2 regions of the Pseudomonas sp. B2M1-30 genome follow, and region 2 is predicted to be linked to the other one. Evidence: riboswitches for the same ligand, from Rfam matches in the RefSeq annotation. Region 2 holds a riboswitch; the other holds the start of a gene.
What was found. A riboswitch is a leader RNA that binds a small molecule or an ion and turns the genes downstream of it on or off. The one in region 2 is predicted to bind manganese.
Positions count from the first base shown of each region.

Region 1: linked by a shared signal. The riboswitch ahead of N8H74_RS27920 (TMEM165/GDT1 family protein) and the one ahead of mntP (manganese efflux pump MntP) in region 2 are both predicted to bind manganese.

Region 1 covers NZ_JAOEJT010000022.1:65,419-69,627, forward strand. The annotation lists gene N8H74_RS27910 (methyl-accepting chemotaxis protein) at 1-393, opposite strand, end outside; gene N8H74_RS27915 (M48 family metallopeptidase) at 658-1,476, shown strand; gene N8H74_RS27920 (TMEM165/GDT1 family protein) at 1,597-2,181, opposite strand; yybP-ykoY riboswitch at 2,270-2,392, opposite strand; gene N8H74_RS27925 (class I SAM-dependent methyltransferase) at 2,433-3,431, opposite strand; gene N8H74_RS27930 (2-hydroxyacid dehydrogenase) at 3,465-4,209, opposite strand, start outside.
Region 2 covers NZ_JAOEJT010000002.1:60,677-64,885, reverse strand. The annotation lists gene N8H74_RS03970 (ATP-binding protein) at 1-1,185, shown strand, start outside; yybP-ykoY riboswitch at 1,233-1,402, shown strand; gene mntP (manganese efflux pump MntP) at 1,411-1,974, shown strand; gene N8H74_RS03960 (AraC family transcriptional regulator) at 2,139-3,065, shown strand; gene N8H74_RS03955 (tyrosine-protein phosphatase) at 3,108-4,209, opposite strand, start outside.

The DNA of each region.
Region 1 (4,209 bases), on a different contig from region 2:
TGCGTCCTTTTCCCAGCCAATGTAGGTGCCGAGGATTTTCGGGTTCTTCTCGACGTTTTCCTTGATCAGACTGATCAGTTGCTCGCGGCTGACGGTGAGTTTCGGCTGACCCTCGACGCCCGGTGTGCCGAGCAGGGCATTGACCCGCACCAGCCCCCCGGCGATCAGCAGCGGTGCCTCCAGCTCGCGCTGGATCTGGCTGACCTGGGTCTGCGCCAGCGATGTCAGGCGCTGCTCGATGACCTGCTCGAACTGATCCTGGGTTCGTTGCTGAACCATGTCTTGCGTGCGGGCGCCGGAGAACAGCGCATACAGCACCAGCGCGGCGACCACGCTGAGTACGATGGCGCCGGCCAGGGCGGCTACGGAAAACTGGATCGACTTGAATTTCATGAGGGCTCCGCACGCGAGAGGACGTCTGCGCTGTTGTATCGGCAGCAGGCATTGCGCCATGAGTCAGGCCGGATGCCATTGCGCAGAAATGTCGCAAATGGATCGGTACGCGACGCAGTTGCCGCGAGGCTCGCAGGTGTCTGTGAAATTTTTCCTACAGGGTGGGCGGGCAGTTTCTGAAAGTGCGTGCAACACGTCCGTTGTATCTGGCGCGGATACATTTACCCGCCTAGGATACGCGGCAGGTTTTCAGGGAGCTTTTGAATGAACAAGACATTGGTTGTAGGTGCGCTGAGCGCAGCGCTGTTGCTGGCCGGCTGCCAGTCGGTCAACACCACCAGCGGCGGTGCCGTGGGCGTGGAACGCAAGCAGTACATGTCCAGCCTGCTGTCCTCGCAAGAGGTCGACCAGATGTACGCCCAGTCCTATCAGAAGACCGTGGGCGAGGCGTCGAGCAAGGGTGTGCTGGACAAGTCCAGCAACGAGGCCAGGCGGGTTCAGGCCATTGCCAACCGCCTGATCGCCCAGACGCCGAATTTCCGTCCGGATGCGGCGCAGTGGAAATGGGAAGTCAATCTGATCAAGAGCGATGAACTCAACGCCAACTGCGGTCCTGGCGGCAAGATCATTTTCTACACCGGGCTGATCGACAGCCTGAAACTCACCGACGATGAAATCGCTGCGGTCATGGGCCATGAAATCGCCCACGCCCTGCGCGAGCACGGTCGTGAAGCGATGTCCAAGGCCTATGGCATCGAAATGGCCAAACAGGGCGCCGGTGCGTTGCTGGGGTTGGGCCAGGACAGCATGGCGCTGGCCGACACCGTGGCCCAATACGGCATGACCCTGCCGAACAGCCGGGCCAACGAAAATGAAGCCGACCTGATCGGCCTGGAGCTGGCCGCCCGCGCCGGGTACAACCCGAATGCGGCAATCACGCTGTGGAACAAGATGAGCAAGGCTTCCGAGGGTTCGCCACCGGAATTCATGAGCACTCACCCGGCGTCGTCCAGTCGTATCGCATCGTTGGAAGCGGCAATTCCGAAGGTCATGCCGCTGTACGAAAAAGCGCCGAAGTCCTGAGGGATTTTCGGCGAGGCTGATGGCCTCTTCGCGAGCAAGCCTGTTCCCCCCATTGATTAGCCGTAAATCGGTGGGGCTTGCTCGCGAAGAGCGATAACGCGGTGTTACCGGGTTATCGCGTCAAACCCAGCCACTGCTCTGCATCGCCTTGTACACCGCAACAACCGCCAGAATCATGAACGCCGAAGCCGCGAGGCGACGGATCAGGGTCAGCGGCAGTTTCTCCGCCGCGAAGTTGCCGGCCAGTACCACCGGAACGTTGGCAATCAGCATGCCGGCGGTGGTGCCGATGATCACCAGCCACAGTTCCGGATATTGCGCGGCGAGCATCACCGTGGCGATCTGGGTCTTGTCACCGATTTCCGCGAGGAAGAACGCAATCAGCGTGGTCAGGAACGGTCCGAACTTGCGGGCGGTGCTGGCTTCGTCGTCGTCCATTTTGTCCGGGACCAGGGTCCACAGCGCCGTGGCGGCGAAGCTGGCGGCGAGAATCCAGTGCAGGACCGAGTCGGAGAAGAAGCTGCCGAACCAGGCGCCGACCGCACCGGCTGCCGCGTGGTTGGCCAGGGTCGCAGCGACGATACCGGCAATGATCGGCCAGGGTTTGCGAAAGCGAGCGGCGAGAATCAGCGCGAGCAGTTGCGTCTTGTCGCCGATTTCGGCCAAGGCAACGATTGCGGTGGGAACGAGTAACGAGTCCAGCATCAGGATTTCCTAAGGGGCGGGTCGACACGGCTATGACACGTACAGCCTTCCCGCCCCGGGTAAGGTGTGCGTGTCATAGGTCTTGTCAAACCCTGCGATCCGTCTGCTGCGGACGCTTGGGTCGCATACGCCATGATCTGAGGATCAAGTATGTTGACGTATGCCGGACGAGCTTGGCGCTCGTGGGAGACTACTCCCCTAGGACGGAGCGGATTCTGCCTTCGCCGATCCGATAGAGCAAGTACAAATTTCTAGCCGCGTTTGGCCCGATAAATCCGGAAGCCATTGCCCTCGGCCTTGATCGCACACACCCCCAGGTGCTCTTCGATCAGCGGTTGGTACTTCAGAAAACTGTTCGCCACCAGGCGCAGTTCGCCACCGTTTTTCAGATGTTTGGCTGCTTTTCGCAGCAAGTTCTCGGTGGCGACATAGTTGGTGTGAACGCCGGTATGGAACGGCGGATTGCTCAGAATCGCGTTCAAACCCATCGGGGCGGCATCGATCCCGTCGCCGGTCAGGACCTCGGCTTCCAGACCATTGGCAGCCAGGGTCAGGCGACTGCTGGCGGTAGCGAACGCATCGACGTCGAGCATCGTCACCTGCGTCTCGGGATAGCGACGTTTGATCGCCGCGCCCAATACACCGGCGCCACAGCCGAAATCCAGCAGATGCCCGCTCGGCAGTTTGTCCAGATGCTCCAGCAGCAGAGCACTGCCGCGATCCAGGCGACCGTGGCTGAAGACGCCCGGCAGGCTGACGACCTTCAACGGGCCTTCGGCCAGCGGCAGTTCGTAGGTCTGTGCCAGGCTCTCCAGCGGTTTTGCCTGCGGTGCGTCGGCCACGGTGACTTGCCACAACTGGCAATGCCGCGCGCTGTCGAGCTTGCGCGGCTTGCCGAAGGGGTTGAGCTGTTTGGACGCGCCTTCGATGCCGCTGCGTTTTTCCCCGACCAGAAACACCTCGCGCCCGGCCAGGCGCGCGGCCACGGCGTTGAGCAGGTAATTGGTCAAGTCTTTGGATTTGGGCAGGAACACCACGGCGCTGTCGAACTCGCGCTCCGGGACATTCACACCAAAATGGCTGCGCCCGGCGAAACGCGCATCGAGCGCGGCTTGATCGCCGGCGTGCCAGCACCAGCCAAACGCATCGGGCAGGCGCCCGAGCAAGTCGTCGGCGGGCAAGCCGGCCAACAACAGCGAACCCTGGAATAACTCGGCCTGACGAAGCAGTACTTCACTGCGCGGATCCATAACTGCTCCCGTGAAAAAAAGTGCCGCAGTTTATCAACTGACGACCCGCAGCGCCTTACCGCTGAAGAAGGCCTGGGCGTTTTCGCGCAATTGCCCCACGATCCGTTGCCGGGCCTCGCGGCTGCCCCAGGCGTTGTGCGGAGTGACGATCAGGCGCGGGATGTCGGCGGCCAGCAGCGGATTGCCATGGGTGGGCGGCTCCACGCTCAGCACATCGGTGGCAGCGCCGCCGAGATGCCCGTTGCGCAAGGCATCGGCCAGCGCCTGTTCGTCGATCAGGCCGCCACGGGCGGTGTTGACCACCAGGGCGCCGGGCTTCATCGATGCCAGCTCGCGGGCGCCGATGAAGTGGCGGGTGTGTTCGTTGAGCGGGCAGTGCAGGGTGAGAGCGTCGATCTGTGGCAGCAGTTCCTCCAGCGGCAGACGATCCGCGCGGGCAGGGCGACCGGGAATCTGCCCCAGCAACACGCGCATCCCGAACGCTTGAGCCAGGCGCGCCACCGCGCCGCCGAGTTCGCCGTGGCCGAGCAGACCCAGGGTTTTGCCCTCCAGTTCGATGATCGGGTAGTCCAGCAGGCAGAACTGTTTCGCCTGCTGCCAGCGACCTTCGCCGACGGCTTTCTGGTAGTCGGCCAGGCGGGTGGCGAGGTTGAGCAGGAGCATGATCGTGTGCTGCGCCACCGACGGTGTACCGTAACCCTGGCAGTTGCACACGGTGATGCCGCGTTCGCGGGCGGCGGCCAGGTCGACGTTGTTGGTGCCGGTGGCGGTGATCAGG
Region 2 (4,209 bases):
CGCCTGCATCGCGCCTTCGATGAGGCCATGAGCCGGATGGACGATGGCGAGGCGTTACATCCCTACGAGACGCGTTTGACCTTTCAGGTCTGGCGCAACGACGGCCAGTTGCTGGTGCGCTCGGCTGAGGCGCCGCTGCTCGATCAACCGCCGGCCACCCTCGGCTCCCACGACCTGATGGAAAACGGTCGAGACTGGTGCGCATTTCTGCTCAAGGATACGCAACAAGGGTTGCTGATCTGGGTCGGCGAACGGGATGACATCCGGCAGGATCTGATCCAGCGCATCGTCGGCCACACACTGTGGCCAAGCCTGATCGGCGTGCCGTTGCTGGCGACGTTGATCTGGCTGACCATCGGCTGGGGCTTGCAACCGTTGCGGGTCATGGCCCAGTCAATCCGGGGTCGCGACACCGACACCCTCAAGCCGTTGCACCTGAGTCCTCTGCCTAACGATCTCGAACCGATGCAAACCGCGCTCAACCGCCTGTTGCAGCAGATCGATGACCTGCTGGCACGGGAGCGGCGTTTTATCGCCGATGCGGCCCACGAGCTGCGCACACCGCTGGCGATCCTGCGCATCCATGCACAGAACGCGCAACTGGCCACCAGTGCGCAGCAACAGGCCGAGGCGCTGGAGTTTCTGGTCAGCGCCGTGGATCGCGCCACGCGCATCGCCAGTCAGTTGCTGACCATGGCCCGCATCGAACCGCGCCTGGCGGCGGCGGAAAAAATCCGCGTCGAGCTGACCGCGCTGGTGCGCGAAGAACTTGCCGAGTTAACGCCGCTGGCCTTGGCAAAAAACGTCGATCTGATCCTCGACAGCGACCATCACTGCCCCGTCGAAACCGATCCGGTGGCCCTCGCCATCGCCTTGCAGAATCTGGTAACCAACGCGCTCAACTTCGCGCCGTCCGGCAGCGAAGTCCGGGTTCAGGTCGCCCCCCACCCCTGCGGCGCCGCATGCATCAGCGTCGAAGACGCAGGTCCGGGTATCGACGAACAGGACTACGCGCGGTTGTTCGAGCGCTTCTACAGCCAGGGCCATGCCAATGGTGCAGGCCTGGGATTGGCGATCGTGCAGATGATCGTCAACAAGCTCGGCAGCACGCTGCAACTCTACAACCGCCCCCAGGGCGGACTGTGTGCCGAACTGCGGATCAATGCGGGCCCGGCCGTGGGCTGATCGATTAAGCGAATTTGACGAATTTTTCATCCTGACCCGTCTATGATGCCGGCCTCGTTGGGGAGTAGCCTGTTTCCGAGTCCTTCGGAAGCGTTCGTATCAACATTCTCGGCAACACGCCGTGGTACGAACACCTTTTGGTTGGTGAGACCGACGACACATCCATGCCTGAGGTCGGGCGTGTGGTTGTGTCGTTGACTCATAGCCCGACCGGAAGTCTTGCCCGTGAATCCTGTTTCCCTGATCTTCCTCGCCCTGGCCATGTCCACGGACGCCTTCGCTGCCGCCATCGGCAAAGGCTCCAGCCTGAACAAACCACGCCTCACCGAAGCACTGCGCACCGGTCTGATCTTCGGTGTCATCGAAGCCATCACCCCGATCATGGGCTGGCTGATCGGCCAGGCTGCCACCCGCTGGGTGGAAAACTGGGATCACTGGATCGCCTTCACTCTGCTGTTGGTGCTGGGCCTGCACATGATCTACAACGGCCTGAAGCAGGATGAGCAGGAAGAAGAAAAACCCGGTCAGCATTCATTCCTGGTGTTGGCGATTACCGCTGTCGCCACCAGCATCGACGCCCTCGCCGTCGGGGTGGGACTGGCCTTCGTCGACGTGAACATCTGGGTGGCAGCAGCGGCCATCGGCCTGGCGACCATGACCATGGTCACTGTCGGCGTGATGCTCGGCCGAGTTCTCGGCACCCTGGTCGGCAAGCGTGCTGAAATCGTCGGTGGCGTGGTGCTGATGATCGTCGGGGCGACGATTCTGTACGAGCATCTGTCGGCCTGATACCGACCGCCCGCGAACACTGGCAGGCGCGCCGGGCTGCCAGTCACGAATCTGTCATTTCTGCCTGCTAACGTCCCGGCGTTTGTCCGACCCGCACATAGCCAAGGCGACCTCAGGTGTACTCAGGCACGACGCGACAGCACATCATCCTCAGATCCAATGACATGAACCGCGACGACTTCGGCGCCCTGTTCTCCAAAATGTTCGGCAACCGCTACGGCGACTCTCCGCCACCGCCCAAGGACATCGTCATTGGCGGCGTGTATGGCCGCTACGAAGACGTGAGTTTCCGGCGCATGCACTATCGCGGCGATTTCGCCGTCGAATTTCCGCTGCCGTTCGATGAAGTGACGTTTGTCATTCCCAGCGCCGGCAAAATCCTCTTCAACCACGCCACCGAATCGCTGGGCACGACGCAGGTCGGGCTGGCCGTTGACAAGGCCGAACTGCGTTCGATGCGTTTCATCGACGATCACGCCCATCGCGGCATGTCGATTGGCCGCCGGGTTCTCACCGAGCGCCTGTCGACGCTGCTCGGCAGGCCGATCCTGCAAAAGCTGCAGTTCGAACCCAAGGTCAATCTCGACAGCGCGGCGTGCCAGGGCATCCGTGCGCTGATCGACCTGGCGACCGGCACCGAGTTCGACCTGCTGATGAGCGCTGGCACCCTGCTGCCGTCACGCCTGCGCGAGATGCTGGTGGATGCGGTGCTGGAAGCCTGGCCGCACAATTTCAGCGAAGCGTTGCGCCATCCACAGCCGATGATTGCGCCCCGACATGTGAAACAGGCGATCGAATACATCCAGGCGCATCCGCAGCATCTGGTCAGCGGCACGGATCTGGCGCAATTGAGCAACGTCAGTCTGCGCGCCTTGCAGGACGGGTTTCGGCGGTTTACGGGGACTTCGATTGTCGCGTATCAGCGGCAGGTACGGCTGGCGCGTGCCCGTGAGGCATTGGCGCTAGGCACGGTGTCCTCGGTGAGCGAGGTGGCGCTGCAATACGGGTTCAGCAATGTCGGCAGGTTTTGTCAGTATTTTCAGCGTGCTTACGGCGTCAGTCCGGCAGATGTCCGCAAAGGACTGCGTTGAAACGGTGGCGAAGAACCTTGCTTCCTCGCCACCGCTGGCCGGTCAGAACAGGTAGCTGGCCTTGAGGCTGCCAGCAAAGCCATGGCTGTCATCGCCCCCACTGGCACCGACTTCGGCCCCCACGCTCAGCGGGCCAAGATTGGCCATGACATTCACCGCGCCACTGAACTGGTCGCGGTTATCGAACGCCGCGCGCTGTTCGATATCCAGCCCCAGCAGATGGCCTTCACTGTCGACCTCATGGTCTCCCAGCACATGCTCGTAACCGACGCGAACGCCAGGCACCAGTTGCCAGGCCCCCATCGTCACCGGTGCGAATGACGCATTCAGATCGGCGACGGCACTGCGACGGGTTTGCTGCAGGTCATCGACATCGAGCGCCAGTTCGCTGCCCTTTTCCTTGAAACCGGCCAGGTCCACGCGGCTGATCCGCATACCGAGGCGCGGTTCAAGGGTCACGCCATCGACCGGCAAACGGTAACCCAGCGCCAGCGTTGCGCCGGTCAGGTTGCCGTGGCTGTTGCCCTTGGCAGAACCCAGGCCACCGCCGAGGTCGCGCTTGCTGTCGTAGTCGATGTAACCGGCGCTGGCATCGGCGTCGACAAACAGTCCGCGCTCCAGCCCATTGGGGGCAAAACGTGCGCCCAGCGCGAGGAAGGTGTAATCGGTATCCGCCTCGCCACCGGCCCCGCCGACGCTGCCCTTGCTGTAGCCGAAACCGCCATGGGCGCTGAGTTGCTCGCTGAAACGCCGGGTGACGCCAACCATCATGCCCTGGCTGTGTTCATTGCTGCTGGCGGCGTGGGACGAACCGTCGGTGCTCAGATAACCGGCGAGCGCCGTCGTCCAGAGGCGATATTGGCCGACCTTAAGGTCAGTGCCGCTGGCGTAGGGCGCGGCGGCCTGCTCGATCATCGCGTCCTGACGCAGCAGGTAACTCGCCGCATCGGCGTGCACCTGACCGCCGACCGTGGACTCGACGCCTCCCAGGCTACCGCCGTCGATCGCCGATTGCAGGTAGTAGTTGTAGGCGCTGTAGGTGCCCGACAGGTCGCTGTTCTGCAACTGCTGCAACAACTGCGCGCCGGCAGCGGCGTTGCCGACCAGACCCGCCTGGCCGGGCAGGCTGTTGTACTCGACCATT